3 regions of the Devosia sp. P3_B2 genome follow, and region 2 is predicted to be linked to each of the others. Evidence: predicted binding sites of a transcription regulator. Region 2 holds the regulator's gene; each other region holds the start of a gene.
What was found. Region 2 encodes LexA, which represses DNA repair genes until DNA is damaged. Its sites were predicted from a motif close to TGTTCNNNNTGTGTTCNG; they were not measured.
Positions count from the first base shown of each region.

Region 1: uvrA (excinuclease ABC subunit UvrA) is a predicted target of LexA. The motif match lies at 4,824-4,841, and genes of this name have one in related genera.
Region 3: AC1DV8_RS20595 (helicase-related protein) is a predicted target of LexA. The motif match lies at 5,792-5,809, and genes of this name have one in related genera.

Region 1 covers NZ_JBFUGO010000010.1:334,741-344,283, forward strand. The annotation lists gene AC1DV8_RS16705 (efflux RND transporter permease subunit) at 1-910, shown strand, start outside; gene AC1DV8_RS16710 (hypothetical protein) at 907-1,440, shown strand; gene AC1DV8_RS16715 (sensor domain-containing diguanylate cyclase) at 1,606-3,495, shown strand; gene AC1DV8_RS16720 (class I SAM-dependent methyltransferase) at 3,758-4,072, shown strand; gene AC1DV8_RS16725 (single-stranded DNA-binding protein) at 4,212-4,709, opposite strand; gene uvrA (excinuclease ABC subunit UvrA) at 5,109-7,997, shown strand; gene AC1DV8_RS16735 (hypothetical protein) at 8,217-8,363, shown strand; gene AC1DV8_RS16740 (DUF1127 domain-containing protein) at 8,572-8,721, shown strand; gene AC1DV8_RS16745 (glutathione S-transferase family protein) at 8,817-9,464, opposite strand.
Region 2 covers NZ_JBFUGO010000010.1:18,723-28,265, reverse strand. The annotation lists gene AC1DV8_RS15005 (Bug family tripartite tricarboxylate transporter substrate binding protein) at 1-138, opposite strand, end outside; gene AC1DV8_RS15000 (ABC transporter substrate-binding protein) at 348-1,412, opposite strand; gene AC1DV8_RS14995 (response regulator) at 1,502-2,173, shown strand; gene AC1DV8_RS14990 (sensor histidine kinase) at 2,173-3,543, shown strand; gene AC1DV8_RS14985 (hypothetical protein) at 3,599-4,153, opposite strand; gene lexA (transcriptional repressor LexA) at 4,439-5,161, shown strand; gene AC1DV8_RS14975 (2-dehydro-3-deoxygalactonokinase) at 5,434-6,339, shown strand; gene AC1DV8_RS14970 (2-dehydro-3-deoxy-6-phosphogalactonate aldolase) at 6,346-6,957, shown strand; gene AC1DV8_RS14965 (SMP-30/gluconolactonase/LRE family protein) at 6,954-7,826, shown strand; gene AC1DV8_RS14960 (beta-galactosidase) at 7,834-9,543, shown strand, end outside.
Region 3 covers NZ_JBFUGO010000016.1:31,880-41,422, reverse strand. The annotation lists gene AC1DV8_RS20615 (S1C family serine protease) at 1-551, shown strand, start outside; gene AC1DV8_RS20610 (CarD family transcriptional regulator) at 639-1,202, opposite strand; gene fdxA (ferredoxin FdxA) at 1,558-1,896, opposite strand; gene AC1DV8_RS20600 (RNA-binding S4 domain-containing protein) at 2,194-2,577, opposite strand; gene AC1DV8_RS20595 (helicase-related protein) at 2,581-5,703, opposite strand; gene AC1DV8_RS20590 (DUF3108 domain-containing protein) at 6,335-7,102, opposite strand; gene rpmB (50S ribosomal protein L28) at 7,340-7,627, shown strand; gene AC1DV8_RS20580 (queuosine precursor transporter) at 7,735-8,379, shown strand; gene AC1DV8_RS20575 (YybH family protein) at 8,376-8,747, opposite strand; gene AC1DV8_RS20570 (esterase-like activity of phytase family protein) at 8,758-9,543, opposite strand, start outside.

The DNA of each region.
Region 1 (9,543 bases), 320 kb from region 2:
GGGCGTCGGCGGCGTGGCGCCGCTCTATGTCAGCGTCCCGCTCAAGGAGGGCGTCTCGGACGTCGGCGACGAAGACTTCAAGACCATCAAGCTCGTCCACGACATCGTCGAGAAGCACCTGGGCGCCAACAAGGTGATCTCGGCCGCGGCGTTCACGCACTATGCCGACTCCGGCTTCACCCGCGAGCAGATCTTCAACGCCGTGGGCGACCTGAAGCGTCGGTTCGTCAGTGACGACGGTATGCACGCGCTGGTCACCGGCTTCATGCCGACGATCATCGACTCCGAAGAACTGGTGAAGCTCAAGGAGGGCATCCAGGCCGACGTCAAGGCGGCGGGCATCGAGGGGGCCGAAGTCGGCGGCTTCCGGGTGATGACCACTTACGCCACCGACAACATCGTGCGTGGCCTGCAGCTCGACCTCACCATCTCGGTGATCGTCAACCTGTTCCTGATCGGCTGGGCCTTCCGTTCGCTCCGCGTGGCGGTGGCGACCGCCATCCCCAACCTGTTCCCGATTCTGGGCACCGAGGCCTACCTCTGGTGGTCGGGCGCCGGCCTGCAGCTCACCACCGTGCTGTCGCTCACCATCGCCTTCGGTATCGCGGTCGACGACACCACGCATTTCCTCTCGCACTATTTGCATGCGCGACGAGAAGAAGGCCGCTCGCACATGGACGCCATCCATCACACGATGGAGCGTATTGGCGGCGCCATCATCGCCGCTACACTGATCCTCTGCTCCGGCACGGCAATCGTCATGTTCTCCGAACTGCCGCAGGTCGCATTGTTCGGTACTCTTTTTGTGATAACTCTCGGCTTTGCAGTCATTGGAGATGTGTTCATCCTGCCTGCACTGCTGGTCGCCGGGGGGCGATTCTTTCATCCGCTTGGAGGCGTTAGGAAATGAAGTTGTTCGGACCCCTGCTGCGAATCATCGCGCTCGCCGGTCTGCTGGTCGCAACCCCGATGGCTGTGGCGCCGGCTCTGGCCGCGCCGGCCGACGTGTCGCTGCTGAAGTCCTTCGTCGGCAGCTGGAAGGGTCGCGGCACCCTGATCGGCGCCGAGAGCGAGTCGGTGGTCTGCCGCCTGTCGCTCAGCGAGGGCAATTCCGACAAGGTGAACTACTCGGGCCGCTGCTCGCTGGCTGGAACCGCGCTGTCGGTCAACGGCACGCTGGCCTTCAACGACCAGGCCCGCCGCTATGAGGCCGCGATGACCTCCAACGTCACCTTCTCCGGCCTCGCGGTCGGCAAGAAGCAGGGCGATGGCGTCCTCTTCAACCTCAAGGAGCGGAACAAGGACGAGGAAGGCAACGACCTCACCGTCACCGCGGCGATCGCGCTGAAGGGCAGCGGCAAGAGCATCCTGGTCGAGTTCCAGGTGGTGTTCAACGCCACCGGCGATATGCTGAAAGCCTCGGTGCCGTTCACCAAGTAGGCCTCGCCAGGGCCCGATTGCTACGCGTTTTGACGGACGGCCATTGGCCGTCCGTTTGCGTTTTGGTGAACGGATGAGGGACGATGCTAAGTTCCCGCTTCTGCCGATGTTAACGAGAGCATGCGACACAGTCCGGGACAGAATCCGTTCCGGAAGCCTCGCCTCATGGTCCGTCCGGCCCCGAAATCGCTGACTCTGCGCGCGGCGCTCTACGTGCTCGCCATCTGCGCGGCGATCGTCGCGCTCGAGGGCTGGCGCGAGTGGGTTGCCTATAATGCAGCGCTGCAGAAGGCCGAGCTCGAGACGCGCAATCTCGCCCGCTCGATGCGCCAGCATGCCGAGGACACCTACGAGATCGCCGACCAGGCGGTGTCCCTGGTGACCTTCGAGATCGAGACCGCCGGCACCGACCCAGAGGGGGTGAAGGAGACCGAGGCCTTCATGCTGCGCACCATGGAGAGCGCGCAGAGGCTGCGCGGCATCTATGTCTACGATGCCGACGGCAACTGGATCGTCACCACCTCGGCCAACATGCCGCCGGGCGACAACCAGAGCACCTACAGCTATTTCCGCGACCACATGAACTCGCCGAGCGACGCACCGTCCTTCGGCGCGCCGATCCACACTGGCGACAACGCGCTGATCACCACCGTCAGTCGTCGCTTCGACAAACCGGATGGCAGCTTTGGCGGCGTGGTCGTCGCCGCCATCGATTCCCGCTATTTCGCGGACGTCTATGACGGCATCGATGTCGGCGCCATGGGCACCATCAGCCTCTATGACAATGACGGCCTGCTGCTCAGCCGCAAGCCCTACCGCCCCGAACTGATCGGCGCGGACCTCGGCGAAGGCGACCTGTTCGATGCACGCCGACCCGCCAATGCCTCCGGCGCCTATCACTACGACTCCGCCATCGACGGCCACCGCCGGATCGGCGGCTACGATCGCGGCTCGCGCTATCCGGTGGTCGCGGTGGTCGCGGTTTCGCACGCCGAAGCTTTGGCCGGCTGGTGGACCGGCGCCCTGCAGCGCAGCGCCATCACCCTCGGTATGGTGCTCGTCGCCGCGTTGCTAGGCCTCCGCCTCACTGACCAGATCCGCCGCCGGCAGAGCAGCGAGACGGTGTTGGAGCAGAAGGAAGCGGAATTCCGCCTGCTCGCCGAAAGCGCCAGCGACCTGGTGGAGCGCTTCGACAGCGATGGCACGCGCACCTACATCTCCCCTGCCCTCGAGCGGCTGACCGGCTACCGGCCGGCGGAGATGCTGGGCAAGAACGCCTTCGAGGTGGTGAACCCTCTCGACCGGCCCGCGGTGGAGGCCGCTGCCGAACGGTTGCGCAAAGGGCTCTCCGAACAGGAGACCGTGGCCTTCCGGGTGCAGCACCGGGATGGCCGCGAGATCTGGCTGGAGACCTCGTTGCGGATCGCAGCCGAACGCTCCGAGCGCGTATCGGTGGTCGGTGTCACCCGCGATATCAGCGAACGCAAGCGCCTCGAGCTGAAGCTCGAAAGCCTCGCTATGCGCGACGGTCTCACCGGCATTGCCAACCGGCGCGCCTTCGATACGGCGCTTACCCGTGAAGTGGCCCGCGCCAGCCGCCTCGCTTCACCGCTGTCTCTGCTGATGATCGATGCCGACCGGTTCAAGCGCTTCAACGACGACCACGGCCACCTCGCGGGCGACGCCTGCCTGAAGGCCATTGCCGCGGTGGTCGCCATGGCCGCCCGACGCCCCAGCGATCTGGCGGCCCGCTATGGTGGCGAGGAGTTGGCGCTTCTTCTCCCCGACACCGACGCCGACGCCGCGCGCACCATCGCCACCGAGCTCTGCCGGCAGGTGCAGTCGCTGGCCATCCCGCACGAGCGCAACCTGCCCTGGCGCGTCGCCACCATCAGCATCGGCGTCGCCACGATCGACTCGCGCGACGAGGACGCGGTCCATGACGGCTCCTGGCTGATCAGCACCGCCGACCTCGCCCTCTACGACGCCAAATCCCAGGGCCGCAACCAGAGCGTCGCCGCGCCGAGACGGGTGAGATCACGGCTGGCCGGCTAAGCGTCGTCGATCCGGCACCATCGCTTGTTATGCTGTCGACTGGTTGGAGGCAGCTGATGAACGATCGTCCCGGGGCATCATTCGAGGAACGCGAGGTCGTCGACCTACCCCTATCGCCCGCCCTACCCTGAAGCGGTGTTCGAGAAGCTGCACCAGCTGGCGCCTCGGCATGACGCGATGCTGGATATCGGCTGCAGTCCGGGCAAGGTGTCCCGCCCACTGACCCGGTGCCGATGTGGTTGCCGTCCACCCCTCGCGGCACATGATCGCACTCGGACATACCCTCCCCGGCGGCCGGGTGCCGAACCTTCACTGGGTGCGAGGCCTCGCCGAAGAAGCGCCGCTCGACGGCCGGCGCTTCGACCTCACCGTTGCCGCCGCCAGCATCCACTGGATGGATCACGACCGGCTGTTCCCCAGGCTCCTGCTGCACGCGGCTCCTGGAGCGTCGAGGATTTCATCAAGTGCCAGCACTCGCGCGACACCTGGGCCTACTCGAAGCTCGGCGATCGGACTGCAGCGTTCGACGCCGAACTCGCTGAGCTTCTCGCTCCCTACGCCGCAGCGGGCCAGCTGACCTACACGGTCAGGACCCTGGTGATCTGGGGCAGCATCGTGCCGAGATAGTCCTGGAGCTTCCCACAAAACGAAACGGGCCGCCTGGGCGCCCCGTTTCAACCTCACGTCCGATGCTACGCCTGTAGTCCGGCGCCGCCTCAGAACGGAATATCGTCGTCCATGCCGCCGGACTCAAACGCCGGAGCCGAGCTCGGGCGGCGCTCCTGGCGGGCCGGCGGGCCACCGAACGACGAGGACTCGCGCGGGCTGGAGAAGCCGCCGGCGCTGTCGCCACCGCCTTCACCGCGGCCATCGAGCATGGTTAGGGTCGAGTTGAAGCCCTGCAGCACGATTTCGGTCGAGTACTTGTCCTGGCCGGATTGGTCCTGCCACTTGCGGGTCTGCAACTGGCCCTCGATGTACACCTTGGCGCCCTTCTTCAGGTACTGCTCGGCGACACGCACCAGGCCTTCCGAGAAGATCACCACGCGGTGCCACTCGGTGCGCTCCTTGCGCTCGCCGGAATTCTTGTCGCGCCACTGTTCGGAGGTCGCGACGCTCAGGTTCACCACCTTGCCGCCCGACGGCAGGTTCCGCACTTCCGGGTCGTTGCCGAGGTTACCGACGAGGATGACCTTGTTCACGCTGCCAGCCATGGCACTTTCCTTTCAACTTTCCCGGATACGCGCCCGGGAGAAACTCCGGCGCGTATCCTACCGCTATCGTCCGGACGGCGCGCGCGACATTCGCCGCTCGCCCACAGTTTCGTCCGTTCTCTTTATGTTCTACTCGTCAGCCGGTTTGTCAAGCGTGCGGCGAACAGATTCCATTAGCAGCGGTCTTGACCGACTCTGGTTTGTTCCGCTTATGTTCACATCACGTTTGAGCGGGATGTCGAACGGTCGTGGTGACAGGAACCGTTGCGGCGTGGTTAAGTTGCAAGTCGGGCGCCGGATACCCAGATGTGCGGCCTAGCCCCTCTTTTTTGAAACCCTGACACGATTTGGCACAAAGCGGCACTATGTTCGCTCGCCCTCGTCAAGTGGAAGTCTTTGATGGCCGATAGACCTAATCCGAACCGCGATCTCGTCATCAGGGGCGCCAAGGAGCACAACCTCAAGAACATCGACTTGAGGCTGCCCCGCGATAGCCTCATCGTGATGACTGGGCTCTCGGGCTCAGGTAAGTCGTCGCTCGCCTTCGACACGATCTATGCCGAGGGCCAGCGCCGCTACGTGGAGTCGCTCTCCGCTTACGCCCGCCAGTTCCTCGAGATGATGCAGAAGCCGGATGTCGAGCAGATCGACGGCCTGTCGCCGGCCATCTCGATCGAGCAGAAGACGACCAGCAGAAATCCACGGTCTACCGTTGGAACTGTCACGGAGATCTACGACTATCTGCGCCTGCTCTTTGCGCGCGTTGGCATCCCCTACTCGCCGGTCACCGGCCTCCCTATCCAGAGCCAGACCGTCAGCCAGATGGTCGATATCGTCATGGCGCAGCCGCCGGAAACGCGGCTTTACCTGCTGGCGCCGATCGCCCGTGGTCGCAAGGGCGAGTACAAGCGCGAGCTCAACGATCTGATGCGCAAGGGTTTTCAGCGCGTGAAGATCGACGGCGAGTTCCACGACATCGAGGACGCGCCCAACCTCGACAAGAAGATCAAGCATGACGTGGAAGTCGTTGTAGACAGACTCGTTGTCGGCCCCGACATCGCTACCCGCCTCGCTGAAAGCTTCGAGACCGCCCTGAAGCTCGCCGACGGTATCGCCTTCGCCGAGTTCGCCGACGAACTTGACGAGAACGGCACCCCGAAGCGGCTGATCTTCTCGGAAAAGTTCGCCGATCCGATCTCGGGCTTCACCATTCCCGAGATCGAGCCGCGGCTGTTCTCGTTCAACAATCCGTTCGGCGCCTGCCCGGTCTGCGACGGTCTGGGCACCGAGCAGAAGATCGACCCGAACATGATCGTCCCCGATGTCAGCCTTTCGCTGCGCGACGGGGCCATCCTGCCATGGTCTAAGACATCAGCGCCCTATTACCTGCAGACGCTGCAGGCCGTGGCCAAGCACTATGGCGCCTCGACCGGCACCGCGTGGGAAGAGCTGCCCTTCGAAGTGCAGCACGCGATCCTCTTCGGCACCGGCTCGACGCCGATCAACTTCGTCTATGACGACGGCCTCCGCACCTACAAGAGCACGAAGCCCTTCGAGGGCGTGATCGGCAACCTGGAGCGGCGCTACAAGGAGACCGAGAGCGCTGGCATGCGCGAGGAGATTGAGCGCTACATGTCGCAGGCGCCTTGCCTCGCCTGCAACGGCTACCGCATGAAGCCCGAAGCGCTGGCCGTGAAGATCGACGGCCTCCACATCGGACAGGTCAGCGAGAAGTCGATCAAGGCGGCCGCCGAGTGGTTCACTGAACTGCCGAGCCGCCTCACCGAGCAGCAGAACCAGATCGGCGAGCGCATCTTCAAGGAGATCCGCGAGCGCCTGGGCTTCCTCAACGCCGTCGGCCTTGACTACCTGACGCTGGCCCGCAACTCCGGCTCGCTGTCGGGTGGTGAAAGCCAGCGCATCCGCCTCGCCAGCCAGATCGGCTCCGGCCTCACCGGCGTGCTCTACGTGCTCGACGAGCCCTCGATTGGCCTGCATCAGCGCGACAATGCCCGCCTGCTCGAAACGCTGCAGCGGCTGCGCGACATCGGCAACACGGTGATCGTCGTCGAGCATGACGAGGACGCCATCCTCACCGCCGACTACGTGGTCGATATCGGCCCCGGTGCCGGCGTCCATGGTGGGCACATCGTCGCCGAAGGCACGCCGCAGCAGGTGATCAGCAACCCCAAGAGCATCACCGGCCAGTACCTCTCGGGCGCGATGATGATCCCGATGCCGGTCGAGCGCCGGAAGCAATCGAAGACCAAGAAGCTCCACATCGACGGCGCCACGGGCAACAATTTGAAGAACGTCTCGGTCGACGTGCCCCTGGGCAACTTCGTCGCCATCACGGGCGTCTCCGGCGGCGGCAAGTCGACGCTGATGATCGACACCATGTACCAGGCCATCGCCCGCCGGCTGAACGGCGCGCGCGTCAACCCGGCGCCGCACAACCATCTCACCGGGCTCGAGCACCTCGACAAGGTCATCGACATCGACCAGTCGCCGATCGGTCGTACCCCGCGCTCCAATCCCGCGACCTATACCGGCGCCTTCACTCCGATGCGCGAGTGGTTCGCCGGCCTGCCGGAGAGCAAGGCGCGCGGCTATGGCCCGGGCCGGTTCTCGTTCAACGTGAAAGGCGGCCGCTGCGAGAAGTGCGAGGGCGACGGCGTCATCAAGATCGAGATGCACTTCCTGCCCGACGTCTACGTCACCTGCGAAGTCTGCAAGGGCCACCGCTACAACCGCGAGACGCTCGAAGTGCAGTTCAAGGGCAAGTCGATCGCCGACGTGCTCGACATGACCATCGATGAAGCGGTGGACTTCTTCGCCGCCGTGCCGTCGATCCGCGAGAAGTTCGCGACGCTGCAGCGCGTTGGGCTGGGCTACGTCAAGGTGGGCCAGCCGGCAACGACCCTCTCAGGCGGCGAGGCGCAGCGCGTCAAGCTCTCGAAGGAACTGTCGCGACGCGCCACCGGGCGCACGCTCTACATGCTGGACGAACCGACCACCGGCCTCCACTTCCACGATATCGCCAAGTTGCTCGAAGTGCTGCACGAACTCGTCGACACCGGCAACACCGTGGTAGTGATCGAGCACAATCTCGAGGTCATCAAGACCGCCGACTGGGTCATCGACATGGGGCCCGAGGGCGGCGACGGCGGCGGCCAGGTGGTCGGCGTCGGCACCCCCGAGGATATTGCCGCGAACAAGCACTCGCACACTGGCCGCTTCCTCAAGGAAGTCATGGAGCGCCGCCCGCAGCGCACTGCAGCGGAATAGCGTTCAGCTAGCGGTCGTGTGCCGTTCATCTCAGTGGCAAACCAGCGGCGCGCTATGGCAGCGCCGCTGTCGTTTGTTGCCGCCGTTGGCGGCTGCGATCATGACAGTAGAATGAATTTGCCATGCGCCTTGCGCATGCCGGCACTGAAAACTCACCGCATGTGCCTTCGCGCAAATCGGCTCATGCTACTTTCGTGGTGATCCGAAAAGGAGAACGCCATGTTTGTTCGAGCCGTCTGGCGCATGAAGCGGCTGGTCGACATCAAGCAGACGCTGCGGGAGATGGATGTCCCTACGATCCGTGACGCCCTAGGGCTTTCGGGCGCCGACTTCCAGAAAATGACCCGCGGGCTGTTCGACCGCTGAGCTTCATTCGTCGCTAACCATTCGAGAATGGCCGCCGTGTGCCCGGCGGCCATTTTCTTGCCCTGGCGCGGCCGCGAACCTGAATCGCAAATGAACGTGAGCGGTTAATGCCATGCGCTGCTCGCATAGCTGTACTCGAACATCTCCATCTGCTCGTTCCCCGTGAACGGGACTATCTATGTCCTCGTAAACGAAAGGAGACTTCCAAATGGGTATTCGCACCACGCTGAAGAAGTGGGCCGCTTATCAGCAGACCGTCCGTGAGCTCAACGCTCTCGACACCCGTCAGCTGAGCGATCTCGGCATCACTCGCACCGACATCCAGCGTATCGCCCGCGACCATGCGCGCACCATCTAACGGTTCGCTTTCTGGTTCGTGTTCGACGCCGGCATCCTAGAACGCTCGCTTCCTGATAGAAGCGGGCGTTCAGCCTTTCTGGGGCTCCGTTCGCGCTAGAACGCCAGCCGCCCCACCAGTTCCTCATATGACACGTTGATCGCCTTGCGGAACGCCGCGCGCTCGTTGAGCCGGGCGTGCCACGCTTCGACATGCGGCAGCGACGGCCGCTCGATCGCCATGGTCGACCAGCGGAACATCGCCGCACCGGCGACGATATCGGCATAGGTGAGATCCTCGCCCCCGAGATACGGCACCTGGCTCAGCCGCGCCTCCAGCATGGCAAAGCACTTCACCGAAGCCGCAAGCGCCTTGTCGATCGCTGCTGCATCCTGCTGTGCCACAGGCGTCCTGACCTTTAGCCAGAACAGTGAGATCCAGGCCGGCTGGAATGTAGTGGCCGTCCAGTCCGCCCACTGGTCCACCACAGCCCGATCACGCGCTTCCATCGGGAACAGCAACCCGCTGCCATACTCAGCGCTCAGATAGCGGACAATGGCGTGGCTCTCCCAGACCGTCAGGTCGCCATCACGCAGCGTCGGCACCAGCCCGTTGGGGTTCATCGCCAGATATTCCGGCGTGTCGTTGCCCTTGAAGCTGCCCCCGAGCGGGACATGCGTGTAGGACAGTTCGAGCTCCTCCAACGCCCACACCACCTTCTGCACGTTGCCCGAACTCAGGCGTCCCCAAAGCGTGATGGTCATGGCGTCTCCAGAAAGCTGCGTGGTCCTGCCTCGCTAGCTATCCGGCGTCCAATCACAAAACAAGAGCAGCGCGACCGAG
Region 2 (9,543 bases):
CTCCTGCATCGAGCGGGCGGTCTGGTCCCAGCCGCCGCCAGGCGCGGCAGGCGCCATGATCGAGTAGTCGGCGGCAAACGCCGCTGTGGGCAGCGCCAGGGCGCCGGCCAGCAGGGCAGTCGCTACGAGATGCTTCATTTGTTGTCCTCCATTGCGGTCGAAGCGTTGCCGACCGGCGTTATCTCAACCTGGGGGGAATGCCCCGCGATGAAACACCGCGGGCTGCCGCGCGGTTGCGGCAGCGCTGATCAAAACTGCGGGGTCCTCCCAGACTCCTCAGCCGGGCGCTCTTACGCCTCGGCTAGCGTGGACCAGACCACACGAAGCTGTCGCGAACCTGTCGCGGCCTATTGGATGCTGAGCGCGTCGTTCCAGCGCCGGATCAGCCGGGCGCGTTTCACCTGGTCGAGATAGACCATCAGCCCGGGGCTCACCGGCACGGGCCGCAACTGGTTGCCGAGCGCCTGCTGCATGGCATTGGCGGTGTTGTCGCCGGTGACGTTGGGGTTGAGCGCGGCGATCTGCAGCTGCTGCGCCATGATCGTCTGCCCCTCGGCCGACATGAAGAACGCCAGGTAGCGGCGGCCGAGATCGGGGTTGGCCGCGGCCTTCGGCACCAGCCCGATGCGGGAGGTGACGATGGTGTAGTCGGCGGGGAGGATGATGCCGAGATCGGGGTTTCGCGCCGCGGCCTCGGCGGCGTAGGAGCCAAGAATGTTGTAGCCGAAGACGAACCGGCCATCGGCCACGCGATCAACGATCGCCGAGGTGGTCGAGTAGAGTTTTACGCCGGCCGCGCCCATGGCCCCGACAAGCGTCCAGAGGTCGGAATACTGCTCCTGGTCGCGCGAAAAGAACATGAAGCCGACGCCGGATCGCTCGATGTCGTAAGTGCCGATCCGGCCGTGGATCGTGTCCGCATTGGCCTTGAGGTACTGGATCAGCTCCGCCCGCGTCGAGGGTGGCTTCGATCCGGCAAAGCTCGGCTTGTGGTAGATGAACACAGCCGGCTCATAGGTCAGCGCGTAGGCCGTGTTGCGCCAGTTGGCCCAGCGCGGCCAACTGGCTGACAGCGGCAGGCTGCTCTCCTGCGCATAACCGTCGTTCGCGAGCTTGACCTGCAGGTCCATCGACGAGGAGAACGCGAAATCTGCGGTGGGCGCACCGGCATCGGTCTCGGCCACCACGCGATCGTAGATGTCGACGGTCTGCAGGTCCTCATAGGCCACTGCGATGTCGCGGTTGGCGGCCTGGAACGCCGCGATCATCGGCCGCGCCAGCGGCTCGTCGAGCGACGAGTAGACCGTGACAGTCCGGTTGCCGACCGCATCGTCGAGCGCCGGATAGACCTTCGCCTCCTGGGCGAAGGTGGGCGTTGCGACGAGGACGAGAATGGCGAGAAGTCGGAGCATTTCCGGACCATGCCCGCTCCCCTGCCCGCTCCACAAGGGCTATGGGCAACGCCGCGCCGTCAAACTACCGTGCGGTCGGGGAGCCAATGATGCGCATCATGGTGGTCGAAGACAACCGGACCCTGGCCGACGGCCTTGCCGTCGTCCTGCGGGTCGCCGGCTACGCGGTGGATGTCGTTCATGACGGCATCTCCGCCGATGCCGTGCTGTCGACGGAAACATTCGATCTCGTCGTGCTCGACCTCAGCCTGCCCGAAATGGACGGGCTCGACGTCCTGCGCCGCATGCGGGCCCGTCGCAACGCCTCCTCCGTACTGATCCTCACCGCTCGCGGCGCCCTCGACGAGCGGGTGCGCGGCCTCGACCTCGGTGCCGACGATTACATGACCAAGCCGTTCGAAGTGTCCGAGCTGGAAGCGCGCATCCGCGTGCTGCTGCGCCGGCAAGCCGGGCTGCACAACTCGAGCATCGCCTTCGGCAGCATCGAGCTCGACACCGTGTCGCGCACCCTCTCGGCGTTTGGGCAGACCCTCGACATGCCGGCGCGCGAACTCAGCGTGCTTGAGACCCTGCTGCGCAAGGCCGGCAAGGTGGTCGCCAAGCAATCGATCATTGAATCGCTGGCCGCCTTCGACGATGACCTCAGCGAGAACGCCGTGGAACAGTACATCTCGCGCCTGCGCCGCCGCCTCGCTCCCTATGCGCTCACCGTGCGGGTCGCCCGCGGCCTCGGCTATTACCTCGATCGGATCGCCGACTGATGGTGCGCCCCTACTCGCTGCGCCGGCGTCTGCTGCTGTGGCTGATGGTTGCGCTAATTGCCGTCGCCACGCTCGCGGTGGTCGATACCTGGCGCGAGGCTAGGGACACCGCAACCTCACTCTCAGACCGCGTCCTCGCCGGCTCCGTCCTCGCCATCGCCGAGCGGGTGATCGTCACCGAGGATGGCGAGCTCGAGGTCGACGTACCCTATGTCGCGTTGGAGATGCTGACTTCGGCGGCGCAGGACCGGGTTTTCTACCGCGTCGACGGTCCGGAGGGCTTCATCACGGGCTACCAGACCCTGCCGACCTCTGATGCAGCGACGGCCGACATCGCCTATTCGGACGCCAGCTTCCGTGGTGAGCCGATCCGCGTGGCGGTGCTGCGACGCGCGGCATCCTCCGGCGTCAGCGCCATCCCGTTCACGGTCACCGTCGCCGAGACCACCATCGCCCGCACGCAGTTGACCCAGACCCTGCTCCTCCGCTCTGCCATTCGCCTTGCGCTGCTCATCCTCTCCGCCGCGGTGATCCTCTGGCTGGCCGTCGGTTTCTCGCTCGCCCCGCTCTACCGCCTCCGCGATGCCATCTCGCGGCGGGCCCTCGATGACCTCAGCCCCATCGAACAGGAGGTTCCCCGCGAGGTGCAGGGCCTAGTCGACACGATCAACTCGTTCATGACGCGGCTGTCGTCAGCTCTCGATGCCCTGCGCCATTTCACCGGCAATGCCAGCCATCAGCTCCGCACGCCGCTCACCATCATCCGCACTCAGTTGGCGCTGGCGCTCCGCGCCGATAGCCCTGCCGCGGCACGGGAGGCGGCCCGCACCGCCGACGCCGCGGTGGTGCACGCCGAGCGCGTCCTCGCGCAACTGCTGCTCCTCGCCAGGATCGACGAGGCTGCGTCCGATCGGCTGCAGTTCCAGGTTGTCGATCTGTTCGAGCTCGCCCGGGAGCGCACAGGCGACTATGTCGTCCGCGCCCATGCCGCCGACATCGATCTTGGCCTCGAGGGCGAAGGACCGGCGCTGGTCCGCGGCGACCCGATGCTGCTCGGTGAACTGCTGAGCAACCTCATCGAGAACGCCATCGCCTATGCTGGACCCGACGCCGAAGCGACGGTTCGCGTCGCCACAGGGGACCGCGTGGTGCTGCTGCAGGTAGCCGACACCGGCAAGGGCGTCGCCGCCGAGCAGTTGGCGGCAGTGCGCAAGCGCTTCAGCCGCGGTAACAGCGACAAGCCCGGAGCTGGCCTCGGGCTGCCCATAGTCGAAGAGATCGCGGGTCTGCTCGGTGGCGAACTGACGGTCGCATCGCAGCCTGGCAAAGGCTTCAGCGTGCAGCTTACCCTACCCGCCGAGCCGCAATAATCCGGCGGTGGCGCGCGTCGACCGATGCGCCGGCACGCGCCAGTGTATCCCGTAGTCAGTGCACGGGGATCATCAGGTGGGCATAGGGAGTGTTGGGCCACATCACATAGGGCTGGGTGTGGTCGGGATGCTCTTCCTTGGGATAGCCGGCCAGCATCTCGTCTGCGACGTTGAAGATCATGACGTGCGGCCCGTCGACCATCCACTCGTGGCCGGCGGGCGGCGCCGTCGCGAACGGATCCATGTTGTCGGGCGCCGACTCGCCCTGCAGCATGTAGCCGAAACCGACCACGCCCTCGGGTGGGTCCTTCTTCTCGCTATATGCCGTCAACCACGCCATGCCTCCGGCGTCGACGCATATTGGATCATTGGTGGGCGAAGCCAGGTTGTCCGGCATGCAGGTAAAGCCGTTCGTTCCCTCCTTGAGCGTCTTCATCTGCATCTGAGCATCGAAGTTCACGACCGTGGCATTCTGGCCCACCGCCACCGGCGCTGCCGACAGCGCGTTGGCGACCAATTCCGCATCGGTCATTTCGGCCGCCACGGTGGGGCTGAGCAATATCCCCAAAATCATTGCGGATATGGCATAACGGCTTGATTTCATAGACATGTTTTCCTCCTCAGAAACAGTCCAGTTCACTGGCCCGTGGAAACGAGCACAGCTCCAGCTGAGAAGGTTGGGTGTGCGGGTTCGACACGCCAATCTCTCGACGGTATGCCCTGGTGGACAGCAGGTCAACGAAACGCAAGGCCCCGACGTCGAGAGGATTTCGCGGCCACTTTCGGCGCGCCAGGGGCGCCATCGTAACGCAATATTCATCGTCCGATTGCAGAACATAACTGGAACACGTATAACACGTTCAGTCTTTGTTCCGATTCTGCTCACGGGGCCGCCATGCTGACGCGCAAGCAACACGAACTTCTGATGTTCATCCACGAGCGGATGAAAGAATCCGGCATCCCACCGTCGTTCGACGAGATGAAGGATGCGCTCGATCTTCGCAGCAAGTCGGGCATCCACCGGCTGATCACTGCGCTCGAGGAGCGCGGCTTCATCCGGCGCCTGCCCAACCGGGCCCGGGCGCTCGAGGTGATCAAACTGCCGGACTCGATGAATCCATCGCTCGGCGGCCGCAAGGCGCGCTTCGAGCCGAGCGTCATCGAGGGCAATCTTGGCCGGGTCGCGACCCCGCCGGCACGCCCAGCGGCTCAGGTGGCCAACGCCGACGCCTACCGCGCGGTCACCGTCCCGGTGATGGGCCGGATCGCCGCCGGCACTCCGATCGAGGCCATCCAGACCCATAGCCATTCCATCATGGTGCCGCCCGAGATGCTCGGTGCGGGTGAACACTATGCTCTGGAAGTGCGCGGCGATTCGATGATCGATGCCGGGATTTTCGATGGCGACACCGTGCTCATCAAGAAGCAGGACGCCGCTTCGACCGGTGAGATCGTCGTCGCCCTCGTAGATGACGAGGAGGCGACGCTGAAGCGGCTGCGCCGTCGCGGCAACTCGGTAGCGCTCGAGGCCGCCAACCCGGCCTACGAAACCCGCATCTTCCCGCCCGACCGGGTGAAGGTGCAGGGCCGCCTGGTTGGCCTGCTCCGCAAATACTGAACTCCTGACCTGCCGCCAATCGGGTCTCCGGGCCGGCTGCCTCAGCCGGCCCTTTTTCTTATGAATCCGGACGCTGCGGTCAACAATTGCACTAGGGCCGGGCTGGCAAAGACGTTACGTTCCGCGCCGCTGGCAGCAAGTGGCGCATCGGATCTGAAGCGCCGCCTGCGAGCGGCTTTCGCGATCATACCAGGAGAGTGGACCACCTTCCCGATTGCGATGTAGCGGCATGGCTTGATGCGCGGCAAACTGGCGGCGCAAGGGAGAGGGTTTTGGCAGGACAGGTCGAATGGGTCGCCGTCGATTGGGGCACCTCCAATCTGCGGGCATGGGGAATAGATTCCGCCGGTGAGATCGCCTTCTCCCGCTCGTCGCCGGACGGCATGGGTCGTCTCAGCCGCGAGCAATATCCGGATGTGCTGACCTCGCTGCTCAACGGCGTCGCCGATGACGTCGAGGACGTACTGATCTGCGGCATGGCCGGCGCGCGGCAGGGCTGGATCGAGGCCCCCTATCTCGACGCCCCCGCCGAACTCGGTCGCATAGCTGCCGGCGCCGTTGCGCCCGATATGCCAGGCCCACACAACCCGCGCATCCTGCCCGGCGTCTGCCTCCGCGATCTGGGTGCGGAGGACGTGATGCGCGGCGAGGAAACCCAATTGCTTGGGCTCTCGGCACTGATCCCCAACTTCTCCGGCCTCGCGGTTATGCCAGGCACCCACAGCAAGTGGGCGCTGCTCTCCGGCACCAAGCTGGAACGCTTCTCCAGCGCCATGACCGGCGAGATATTCGAGCTGCTGCGCACCCACTCGGTGCTGCGCCATTCGCTCGGTGGCGAGCTCGAGGGCGAGGATCGCGATGTCGGCTTCGCTGCCGGTCTCGACCAAGGGCTCGAGCGGCCCCAGCGCTTGACCGCGACGCTGTTCAAGGTCCGCGCCGGCTCCCTGCTGTCGGGCCGCAGCCCGGCATGGTGTGCCGGTTTCCTCTCGGGCCTGTTGATCGGCGCCGAGATCGGGGGCCAGCGCGACTGGATCGGCGAGGCGGAGATTCCGCTGGTCGGCAGTGTCGGCCTTTGCGGGTTGTACCAGATGGGCTTTGAACGGCTCGGCGCCCGGACCCGCATCGTCGATGCGACCGACGCCACCCTCGCCGGACTCAAGGCAGCAAGACAGGCATAGAAGTTCATGGACCACCGCCACATCATCGCGATCCTTCGCGGCATCACGCCTCCCGAAACCCTCGAAGTTTGCGACGCCCTCGTGCTCGCCGGCATCACCATGATCGAGGTCCCACTCAATTCGCCCGAAGCGCTGCGCTCGATCGAAGACGTCGCCAAGGCCTTCGACAGTCGCGCCCTGGTCGGTGCGGGCACGGTGCTGAACCGCGCCGATGTCGACGCGGTCGCCGATGCGGGCGGCCGGTTCGTTGTGTCGCCGGACACCAACCCGGCGGTCATCGGCGCCACCATCGAGCGCGGCATGACCTCGTATCCGGGCGTGTTCTCGCCCACCGACGCGTTCACCGCCATCCGCTCCGGCGCCACGGGCCTGAAGTTCTTCCCCGCCGAAGTGCTTGGCCCCAAGGGCATCAAGGCGATGAAGGCGGTGCTGCCGCCGGCTATCCCGCTCTACGCCGTCGGAGGCGCCAACCCCGACAATTTCGCCGAGTACTTTGCGGCCGGCTGCGCCGGCTTCGGGCTCGGCACCTACATTTTCAAGCCCGGCATGTCGGCCGCCGATGTGGCATCGCGCGCCACCACCGCCGTCGCCGCCTATGATCAGGGAAGACCACGATGAACTCGAAGGCCGAACTGTTCGTCGATAGCCGCTGCGAGCTGGGCGAAGGCCCGTTCTGGAACCCGCTGCTCGAACGCCTGTTCTGGTTCGATATCCTCAACCAGACCATGCTGAGCGCCGGCACCGACGGCCACATCGTCGACCGCATTACCTTCAAGGACACGGTCAGCGCCGGCGCCGTGATCGACAAGGACACACTCGGCATCGTGCAGTCGGGCGCCCTGCTCCGCTATGATTTTGCCTCCGACACGAGCACGGTGATCGCCGAGATCGAGGAGGACATTCCGACCAACCGGACCAATGACAGCCGCGTCGACCGCACCGGCGGCTTCTGGATCGGCACGATGGGCCGGAAGGCCGAGGCGGGGGTCGGTGGCGTCTATCAGTACCGCGCCGGACAGACCACCAAGGTCATCGAGAACATCCGCATCCCCAACTCGATCTGCTTCTCCCCCGACGGGCGCACGGCCTACTTCACCGACGCCGGCAAGATGATTGTCCGCTGCGCCCTCGATCCGGCAACCGGCCAGCCGACCGGACCCTGGGAGGACTTCTTCACCATGGAAGGGCCGGGCGGCGCCGACGGCTCGGTGGTCGATTCCGAAGGCTACCTTTGGAACGCCCGCTGGGGCGGCGGCAAGGTCATCCGCATCTCCCCTGACGGCAAGCTGGACAAGGTGGTCGAGGTTCCCGGCGTCAGCCAGGTGAGCTGCCCCGCCTTTGGCGGCAGCGACCTCAAGACCCTCTACATCACCACCGCGCGCGAGCATATGACGCCCGAGCAACTCGAAGTCGAGCCGCATGCCGGCAGCGTCTTCGCCGTGGCGCTCGACGTACCCGGCATCGCCGAACCTTTCCTCAAACTCTGAGTCTAACGTGTCTTTTCCCGCTATCGGCGTCTGCTATTACCCCGAACACTGGTCCGTCGAGCAATGGGATGACGACGCCCGCCGCATGGCGGAGGTCGGCATCGAATATGTCCGCATCGGCGAGTTTGCCTGGTCCCGCCTTGAGCCGCGACCGAACGAGCTGGATTTCGGCTGGCTGGTTGCGGCAATGGACGTGCTCGACAAGCACGGGCTCAAGGTCATCGTTGGCACGCCCACGGCGACCCCGCCCCGCTGGCTGATCGACAAGATGCCCGACATGCTGGCGGTCGATCGCGACGGCCGACCGCGCGGCTTCGGTTCGCGTCGGCACTACGACTTCTCGCACCTGGGCTATCGGCGCGAATGCGCCCGCATCACCCGGTTGCTGATCGACCATGTCGGCCAGCACAAGGCACTCGCCGGCTGGCAGACCGATAACGAGTACGGCTGCCACGACACGGTGCACTCCTACTCGCACGCCGCGGCCATCGGCTTCCGGCTCTGGCTGAAGGACAAGTACAAGACCATCGAGGCGCTGAACCTCGCCTGGGGCAATGTCTTCTGGTCGATGGAGTACAACAACTTCGAACAGATCGACCCGCCGAACCTCACCGTGACCGAGGCCGCGCCGGCTGCCTGCCTCGACTTTCGCCGCTATTCGTCGGCGCAGGTCGCCGCGTTCAACAAGACGCAGTACGACCTGATGAAGGCGGCGCGTCCAGACCTGCCGGTGATCCACAATTTCATGTCGCGCTCGACCGAGTTCGACCACTACGAACTGGCCGAGACGCTCGACGTCGCGAGCTGGGACTCCTATCCGCTGGGACATCTGGAGGGCGTTCCGGAGCCCGAGGAAAGCAAGATTCCGTACTTCCGGCAGGGCGACCCCGACAATTCTGGACTGCACCATGATCTCTACCGCGCCGTGGGCCATGGCCGCTGGTGGATCATGGAGCAGCAGCCCGGACCGGTGAACTGGGCCGACTACAACCCCGATCCCCTGCCCGGCATGGCGAGGCTCTGGGCCTGGGAGGCTTTCGCGCACGGGGCGGAGGTGGTGAGCTACTTCCGCTGGCGGCAGGCCCCGTTCGCGCAGGAGCAGATGCATGCCGGGCTCTTGCGGCCCGATAGCGTGCCGACGCCCGGCTACCATGAAGCGAAGCAGGTGGCACGGGAGCTGAAGGAGCTGGGTTTCGATGGCGAGGCGCGGAAAGGCCGCGTCGCAATCGTCTTCGACTACCAGAGCGAGTGGGCCTGGCGCATCCAGCCGCAAGCCAAGGGTTTCACGCACCACCAGCACGTGCGCAACGTCTACGTGCCGCTGCGGAAGCGCGGCATCGACGTCGACATCCTGCCGCCCTCGACCACCGACTTCTCAGGCTACGACCTGGTGGTCATCCCGGCGCTGTTCGCTTGGAACGATGCCCTGCGGACGGCAATCGAGAACTTCGATGGCCACCTGCTGATCGGTCCGCGCACGGGCTCGAAGACCCAGAACTTCTCGATCCCTGCCGGCCTCGGTCCCGACCTGCCGCAGAACCTGCTCGACGCCAAGGTAGCCCGCGTCGACAGCACCGATCCGCGGCGCACCGTCTCGGTGAAGGGTGGCGGGGCCGTCGGCCATTGGCGCGAACGGCTCGATACCCGAGCGCAGATCGTCATCGAGGACGAGGAGGATTTCCCGGTGCTCGTGGCGCAGGGAAAGCTCAACTACCTC
Region 3 (9,543 bases), on a different contig from region 2:
GCGCCAGCATCGTCGCCAAGCAGGAATTCGCGGGCTACTGGGAATATCTGCTGGACGAAGCGATCTTCACCTCGCCGGCGCACCCGTCATGGGGTGGGGCGGCGCTGATCGGGGCCGACGGCAAGCTCCTTGGTATCGGCTCGCTGCGGCTGCAGATGATGCGCAGCGGCGAGGCCGCCGAGATCAACATGATCGTGCCGATCGACCTCTTGCCGCCGATCCTCGACGACCTGCTCGCCCGCGGCCAGGCCGACCGGCCGCCGCGCCCATGGCTCGGCGTGTTCTCCGCCGAGGACGATGGCGACGTGGTGGTGATGAGCGTCGCAGAAGGTGGCCCGGCCGCCGAAGCGGGCATTCGCCGCGGCGACATCATCTCCGATGTGCGCGACAGCGAAGTCGAAGGCCTCGCCGACTTCTACCGCAAGCTGTGGAGCAGCGGCCCGGCCGGCGCGGAACTGCCGATGCGTGTCGTCCGCGACGGCCGAGAGACTTGGGTCCGGGTCAAATCCGCCGACCGCAACCTGTTCCTCAAGAAGCCACAGCTGCAGTAGCCAGCGTCAGACGCCCAGGCGGCCGTGGTGGGAACGAAAAAGGCCGGTCTCGCGACCGGCCTTTCCCATTCGATCTGCAGCTGCTGCTTAGGCGGCGGCTTCCTCGGCGTCGGCGGCGTCCGACTTCGGACCGCGGCGCGGCGACTTGGCGAGGTTCTTTTCGATCAGCTGCACTGCCTCGGTGAGGGTGAGCTTGTTGACGGCCGCCACTTCGCGGCTCATCCGGTCCATCGCCTGCTCGAACAGCTGGCGCTCGGAATAGGACTGCTCGGGCTGGTCGTCGGAGCGGAACAGGTCGCGGACGACTTCCGAGATGGCGATCAGGTCGCCCGAATTGATCTTGGCTTCATATTCCTGGGCGCGGCGCGACCACATGGTGCGCTTGACGCGCGCACGGCCAGTGACGGTGTCCAGAGCCTTCTTGACCTCGTCCTCTTCGGCGAGCTTGCGCATGCCGACGGACTTGATCTTGGCGACGGGAACGCGAAGGGTGAGTTTGTCCTGCTCGAAAGAGATGACGAACAGCTCGAGGGTCATGCCCGCGACTTCCTGTTCCTCGATCGAGGTAATCAGACCGACGCCGTGCGCCGGATAGACGATATACTCGCTCGTCTTGAATCCAAGCCGCTGCTGAGGCTTCTTGGTGACCATAAAGGGATACTCCTATTAACGCCGCCGCCGGACTGCTCTTCGCGGAGAGGCTGTCCTGGTTGTTGCTCGTTCGCCCGTCCGAATAGTAAGCAAAGACCCTTCGCGCACTCTGCCGGTCCGCGCGACCGGTTGACTGCGCCCCCATAATTGCTGGTGTCAAAAAAAAGGGTGCCTAGCGGCACGCATTGGATGACGGGCAAGCTCCATTCGTTTGAGGAGCGTAGCACAAAATTTCAGCAAAATCAAAAGTTGCGAATCAAGGCTGCCGGAACCCGTTCAGGTTCGGCTCATAAGCCATTCATCGGCAGGGCAAACCCGGGGCGAAACGGCGGCCAATCGGCCTCGCCGGGCGGCGTTAGTCGCCCTCGCCGGGCTCTTCCGAGAAGTATTTCTCGAACTTGCCCTCGACCCCGTCCCATTCCTTGGCGTCGGCCGGCGCATCGCGCTTTTCAGTGATGTTGGGCCAGGCGGAGGCGTATTTGCTGTTGATCTCCAGCCACTTGTCGAGGCCACCCTCGGTATCGGGCTTGATCGCCTCAGCTGGGCATTCGGGCTCACAGACGCCGCAGTCAATGCACTCGTCGGGGTGGATGACGAGCATGTTCTCGCCTTCATAGAAGCAGTCGACGGGACAAACCTCGACGCAGTCCATGTACTTGCACTTAATGCAGTTGTCCGTGACGATGTAGGTCATTCTTCGCGAGCGTTCCTGCTCAAGTTTCTAGGGCCGCTGGGTCTTTCAGCCGGGCGCGCGCGGCAGGCGCTACGCCTCGGGCCGTGCTAGCCCTTTTTGTCCGCTGCCGCAAGGGACAGGGCTGTCAGGCTTTTGTCGGATCGAACGCCAAGCCATCCACTTATCCCCTCAACCGACGCCAGTGGCATTCTGCCGCTGGCACGGTGGTGAGCACGGGGCGGTCAATTGTGGCAGATGGACGGAAAAACGGAACGAGCTGAAAATGACGAGGAAGTGAACGATCCGAGGCCGGAACGTTCAACCTGCGCCGTCCTCGTCGTCCAGTAGCCGATCGGTTTCGCGGCGCTCCTTCTTGGTCGGCCGCCCGCTACCGGCGTCACGCTCAGCGTGCATGGCGGGCTTTTCCTCGCGCGGTGTCGGCGCGGGCGAAAGGTCTTCGTAGAGCAGGGCGGCTTCTGGGGCTGGGCCGCGGCGGGTGCCGGGGTCGAGGATGCGCCAGACCAAGAGGCGCGTGTGGACCGTCATGGTCAGCACATCGCCAGCCCCGACCTTATGGTCGGAGCGGTCGGTGCGTTCGGAATTGACCCGGATGGCGCCGGTCTCGATCAGCTTTTGCGCCTGGGTGCGGGATTTCACCGCACGCGAGAAGAACAGCCACTTGTCGAGCCGTTGCTTGTCCAATGGCTATTCGGATTTGGGGTTCCGGAGCGCTGCAAGCGCGGCCCAGGGCGAGTTCGGATCGAGCACGGCGGGCTTACGGTCCTCGCGCGGCCGGTGTTCCTTCCAGTCCTCGCGGGGCTTGTCGAAGCGCTTGCCGCCGCCGCTGGGCTTGCCTTTGTTCTCGAACGGCTTGCCGCCATTGCCCGGACGCTGGCCGTCGCGGCGGCCCTCGAAGCGCGGACGGGCCGGCTTGTTGTCGCTTGGGGTAGCGGCGTCGCCACCCTGCGGACGGTCGGGACGGCGGAAGTTGCGCTGCGGGCGCTCAGCCTTCTCGCCACCTTCGGCCGAGGTTTCGGCACCGTCGGCGCGCTGGCCACGACGCGGGCCCGCATGACGGGCATTGTCGGGGCGGCGGCCGGCGGGGAACCAGATCTCGTCGAACTCGGGTTCGGGAGGCTTGGCGTCTTCGGCAGGAGCCGGGGCGCCGAGGTCGGCGGTTGCCGCCTCGACGGCTGCGACTTCGGCTGCGGGCGTGGCTTCGACCGTGGGGGCGCTGCCTTCCACGGCATCGACTGCGGCGGCATTGACCTCGGCATCCACGGCGTCGGCAGCGGCAGGATCGGCCTGCGCCGCGGTCGTAACGGCCTCGACCGTCTCGGACGTGGTTTCGGTGGTCGTCTCGGTGGTCACCGCCTCAAGGGCAGGGGGCGCAACCTTCGGCGTACGGCGGACGCGATAGCCGAGCGAATTGAGAATCGAAGCGAAATCCTCGCCGGCGGTACCGAGCAGCGAGGTCATCTCGACGGTGACGCGGAAGCCGTTGCCCTCGGCGGCGCCCGGAGGCAGTTCGCCCTGGTGGGTGACCGGGTTCAGCGCGATCAGCGGCCGGATGATATCGGCGAGGCGCTCGAGGATATCGACGCGCACCGCGCGGCGACCGGCGACCTTGAAGCCAGCGAGCTCATAGAGCTTGGTGTTCACTTCGGGGTCGATGAGGAACGAGGTACGGCCCGAAAGCACGATCTGCGGGAGGTCGGCGACGCCCGGCTGGCGCACGCCGCCATGCTTCAGCGCATAGAGGATCAGGGCCAGCTCGCGCGGAGCAGGCTTAAGGCTCTGCGGCACGTAGATGTGGTAGGCGCCGAACTTTACACCGAGCTTGCGCAGCTTGCCGCGCACGTCCTGGTCGAGGCCCTTGACCTCTTCGGCCACGGCGCTGCGCGGCAGGATGCCGAGGTTCTCGTAGAGCCGGTAGGCAACGCCGCGAGCCGCGCCCTCGAGGTCGGCCGGGGCTTCCAGCGACAGCACGCTTTCAAGCTGGGTGTTGATCAGGTGGCGGAGCCACAGGTTCAGCCGGTCCTGCACCCGCTCGAGGTCGGGGCCGGAGAGGCTCTCGTCGGCGAGGATGAGCAGGCGCGGGGCGAACAGGTTCTCGCCCTCGGCGAGGTTGGCGACTACCTGGCCGCGCCAGCGCACATAGCCGTCAGTCGCCAGCACGAACTCTTCGTTCGGGGCGCCGGCGACGCGCTCGGCGCGCTTGGCGATCTCGGGGGCCACGACCTGGGCGGCCGCACCGGCCACGCCCTTGGCGTCGCCGCCTTCGGACCGGGCGAGGGTAAAGCGGAAGCCTTCGATGGAGCCGATCAGGTGACCTTCGAGGCTCACTTCGCCGCGGTCGTTAATTTCAGGCGATACCATATGCTTGTCTCTCAGGTGGCGCATCAGCACCGAAGTGCGACGATCGACAAAACGCTGCGTCAGACGCTCGTGCAGGGCGTCGCTCAAGCGGTCCTCGATGTCCCGGGTCTTTTCGCGCCAATGTGCGGGGTCTTCAAGCCAGTTCTTGCGGTTCGCGACGAAGGTCCACGTGCGGATCTGCTTGATCCGGTTGCTCAGCGTGTCGATGTCGCCTGTCACATTGTCGCAGAACCGCACCTGCTCGGCAATCCAATCGGCGTCGACACGGCCGTGCCGCATCAGGTCGGAATAGATCCGGGTGATGATTTCTCCGTGCTGCGCCGGCGAAATATCGCGGTAATCCGGGATGCCGCAGCACTCCCAGAGCAGCCGCACCGCCGCCTCGCCCTTGGCTGAGGCCCCCGCTTCGTTGCGGGCGACGAACTCCAGCGCGTGCTGGTCGGTGGCGATGGGCACGCGGGTCAGGGCCTTCAGCTTTGGCGTCTGGTCGAGGCTGGCACGCAGGTCCTCGATCGAGCGGAAATCCAGCTCGGCGTTGCGCCATTGCACCACTCGTACCGGCTCGAAATCATGGGTTTCGAGCCGCTTGACCAGTTCTTCGTCGAAATCCGGGGCATTGCCGGTCACCCCGAAGGTGCCGTTGTGCATGTGGCGGCCGGCGCGACCGGCGATCTGGCCGAACTCGGCCGGGGTCAACTGGCGGGTCTGGTGGCCGTCGAATTTGTGGTCGTCGGCGAACGCGACGTGGTGCACGTCGAGGTTGAGCCCCATGCCGATGGCGTCGGTGGCGACGAGGAAATCGACGTCGCCGTTCTGGTACATGTCGACCTGGGCATTGCGGGTGCGGGGGCTCAACGCCCCCATCACCACGGCGGCGCCGCCGCGCTCGCGCCGGATCAGCTCGGCGATGGCGTAGACCTGGGTGGCCGAGAAGGCGACGATGGCCGAGCGCTTGGGCTGGCGCGAGATCTTCTTCGAGCCGGCATAGAGCAGCTCGGAGAAGCGCGGCCGGTGGATGATCTCGGCATCGGGCAGCAGCGCGCGGATCAGCGGCGTCATAGTCGCCGCGCCGAGCAGCAGGGTTTCGCTGATGCCGCGGGCGTGCAGCAGGCGGTTGGTGAAGACGTGGCCGCGGTCGAAGTCGGTCGCCACCTGGATCTCGTCGATCGCGACGCATTCGACCGGCACGTCGAGCGGCATTGCCTCGACCGTGCACACCCAATAGCGCGCCTTGGCAGGCACGATCCGCTCCTCGCCGGTCACCAGCGCTACGTGCTGGGCACCGATCCTGTCGACCACCTTGTGGTAGACCTCGCGGGCCAAGAGCCGCAGCGGCAGGCCGATCATCCCCGAGCGGTGCGCCAGCATCCGCTCGATGGCGAAGAAGGTCTTGCCAGTGTTGGTGGGCCCAAGGATCGCCTTGAGCGAGGAGGCGGAAGCGGGAGTCATTGCGCCCTATTTAGGTGATCGAACGCCAACAAACGAGTGTCTCGTGGCGGAACAATATCTCCATCCGGTCGCCCGGCACGTTAACCACTGGCACGAACAGGGAACAAACCGGAAAGGAATCGGTTGCGACTCGGAAATCCGCGTTTGTTCCCCACAGCATATGGTAGGTGTGGCATGGGCTGAACCGCTAGGCGCGCGGCTTTCGTATGGCAGTGGGCGATATCCCCGGAGATCCCGTTCAGGAAGGTTGCGAAAGCGTTAATTCCGACGGTTTTCGAGGCAGAATCAGCCAAGTGTGAACGGGGCGTAAAGCCCTAGGCCGCAAAGATTTTTTGCGGTTTCACAGGTCGGGGTCCGGAATGCCGGGGTGTGTCGCGCCGATCTTGGCAAAATAGCCGTTGACCGTGCCGGAATGACACGCAGATTTTGGTAACCCCCCGTTAACCATGATTTCCGCAGCCCGGCCGGCGACCCCGCTTGGAGGCGTGCCGGCACGAGGGACCACGGTCTGTTGCCGGTGGTCCGGGGCGCGGAAATAACGAGCCGTTGGAGGGAGAATGTGGCAACGCAATTGAACGCGTGCTGAGGCAAGGGTTTAGCTGCCGTTCATCGCCGGGGAGCGGCTTTTCGCCTACTCGGTGAGTTCGGTGAGAACCACCGACAGGTCGCCGGCTTCGGTGGTTACCAGTGCGCGGTAGGGGATGTAGTAGCCCGCGGTTTTCAGCGGCGCGAACCAGATCAGGATGCGCTCGTTCTTGGCCAGGTACGTGGTGATCTCGTTGTTGGTGTAGTGGCCGGAGATCGGGGTGTAGTGGACGCTGCACAGCACCAGCGGACCTTGGTAGCCGGTGCGCTTGGAGGTCGCGCTGTCGTCCTTCACGTATTTCAGGCTGAGGTTGAACCGCTCGACGCCGGTGAAGATCGGCATCTGGCGATTGCACAGTTGCCCGTCGAGCGCCGCGCCCTTCAGCACGAACGGCGCCAGCATGTCGTTGGCGGTGGTGAGGTGTCTCCGCTCGATCGCCACCCGGTCGATATTGTTGACGATCGGCGGGGCGACAATGAACGAGGCGACGGTGCCGCCGGCATAGGTGATGGCGGAGGTGAAATCCTCGCCGCCGGCGCGGGTCAAAAGGTCGAACTTCTGTGACCGGAGGCCCTTGTCGCCAGAGCTGCCTGTCGAGGTGGCCTTGGCCGAGCCGCTCGCCACCAGCTGCGCCAACCCGGTAATCTTGGCGTCGAGCACCAGCGAATAGGCCGAGCCGTCATCGGTGAGGTTGATACGGACATTGGCGACATGCGTGCCGCCCATCGTCACCATATACTCGGCGCGCGCCTTGATCTCGGCGGCAGCGACGGGCAGGGACAGCAGCCCCAGACCGAGGGCGGCAAATCGCAATGCTTGGCGGAAACCGGCGCTCAACACGGGAACGGACCTCTGACGGCGTCGCCAACTAAAGCGAATCAATATCGCGGCCAAAATGCCGAGGGAACGCCGGACTGGCAAGGCGTTCGGCGTTCACAAGCTTGACGAGAGGGGCCTAGTTCTCTATGGAGGCCCCGCAATCAAGAACAGACTCCAGCCCGTTGCGAGGGGAATAATCCCCCGCCGAGGGCCTTTTGACAGGATAACACTATGGCTCGCCGCTGCGAACTCACCGGTAAGGGCGTGATGACCGGGAACAAGGTGAGCCACGCGCTCAACCGTACCCGTCGCCGCTTCCTCCCCAACCTCCTCAACGTTTCGCTTCTGTCGGATACGCTCGGCCGCGCGGTCAAGCTGCGCATCTCGGCGAACGCGCTGCGCACCGTCGAGCACCGCGGGGGCCTCGATGCCTTCCTGCTGAAGGCCAACGATGCCGAGCTGTCGCCGGTGGCGCTGGCCGTCAAGAAGGAAGTCCGCGCCGCTCTCGCAACGGCGTAAGCCGCTTCCAACAGAATTTCGGCCGCGCGCTCCCCGACGGGAACGCGCGGTTTCGTTTTTCCGCCCCGGTCTGATGCCGGCCAGCGGGTTACATAGAGGTGCAGGATATGCTCGCTCGTTTCGTTGCGGCGATTGCCGCCATGGTCGTGGTCGTCACCGCGTCCAATATTCTCGTGCAATACCCGGTGCAGGCCGATCTCGGCCCGATCCATCTGGGCGACCTGCTCACCTGGGGCGCCTTTACCTACCCCTTCGCTTTCCTCGTCACGGACCTGACCAACCGGCATGACGGCCCTAACCGGGCCCGCATGGTGGTGGTGGTCGGCTTCGTCGTGGCGCTGGTGCTGTCGGTGTTCCTCGCGACGCCGCGTATCGCCATTGCTTCGGCCTCGGCGTTCCTCATCGGGCAGCTGCTCGATATCTCGGTGTTCTCGCGTTTGCGGGCCAGCCGCGCCTGGTTCCTGCCGCCGCTCGCCGCTTCGCTGTTCGGCTCGCTGCTCGATACGGCGATCTTCTTCACCATCGCCTTCGCGCCGGCGCTCGGCTTTGTCGACGGTCTGTTCGGCATGAAGGACGGCTCGCTCGGCTTCGGCGCACCATGGCTGGGCATCGGTTCCGAAGTGCCGCTATGGTTCTCGCTGGCGACCGGCGACTTCCTGGTGAAGTTCCTTGCGGCGCTGCTGCTCCTGGCGCCCTATCGGATGCTGATGGGCAAGCTGATGCCGCTGCCGCCGCTGAAAGCAGCGGCCTAGGCCGGCCAGCGGCTCAAGTGTTCGTGGACGATCCACCAGCGGTCGCCCACGCGCCGCAGCACCGTGGTGCCGCGGCCTGAGCCCGAGTCTTGCTTGCCGTCGACCGTGATCTCCCAGTTGAAGCGGTAGATGCAGGCAGCGGCGCTGTCGCCCTCGGCGATCCACTCGAGCTCGTCGAGCCAGTAGTGTTCGTTGGGTCCCATCACCTGCCACGTCGCCTCGAACGCCGCGCGGATGGCGGCGATGCCGCTATGGGTGCCGTTCGAGAACCAGAACGTGGCGTCGGGCGCAATGAGGTCGATCAGGAGATCGAAATCCTGGCGGTTGATGCGGTCTTCGTAAGCCTTGAGCACGTCCCTGGCCGACATCGCATCCTCCTCAGTCCGGCAGGCTGAACTCGAGGAGCAGGTTGCGCTCCCAATCATTGAAGTTGTTGTCTGAGACCAAGGTGATGCGGGTCGAGCCGTCCGGCGCGGCGTGGACGGCAAGCGCTTCCATGTTGTCGATGTCGCCGCCGGCGGCGTGCAGCAGTACTTCGCCCTTCATGTGGGCGCCGGCCTTCACCTCTGCCGCGGGAATGCGGACGAGCCGCATCTGGAAGGCGAGGAGGGCAACGCCGCGCTCGAGTACCAGCAGATCGCCGTTGGGCATGAAGGCGCAGTCGGTCGGGTTGGTGCCGTCGCCGGAGATATAGCTCAGCGGGCCCTTGTCGTTCTGACCCAGCAGGTAGGCCGAGTGCTGGCCGTCATCGTCGATGATGCCTTCGGTCAAGAGCAGGGTCGAACCGGCGATCGGCGAGGTGTCCGGGGCGATGCAGACCGCCTCCAGCGTCTCGTTGGTGCGGGTATCGCTCAGCCACTTGGGGATGGTCACTTCGCGGGCGGCGCCCTGCGGGATGCCGTCGACCAGGGTGAAATCGGCGACGCGTGTGAGATTTTCGAAGCCGACGCGCACCGCGCTCGGCTTGCCCTCGCGGTTGATCACCGCCAGCGCCTCGGCGTCGCGCGTATAGGCGCGGGGCAGTTCAGTGCCCTTGGAGTTCTGGATCGGCTCGACCTTGACGCCAATCAGCCCCATCGGCCGCGCCGCCTCGTCATAGAGCAGTTGGCCGGAAACGAAGTTGCCGCGGTCGGACACCATCACCAGCCGCCCGTCGGGGCCGGT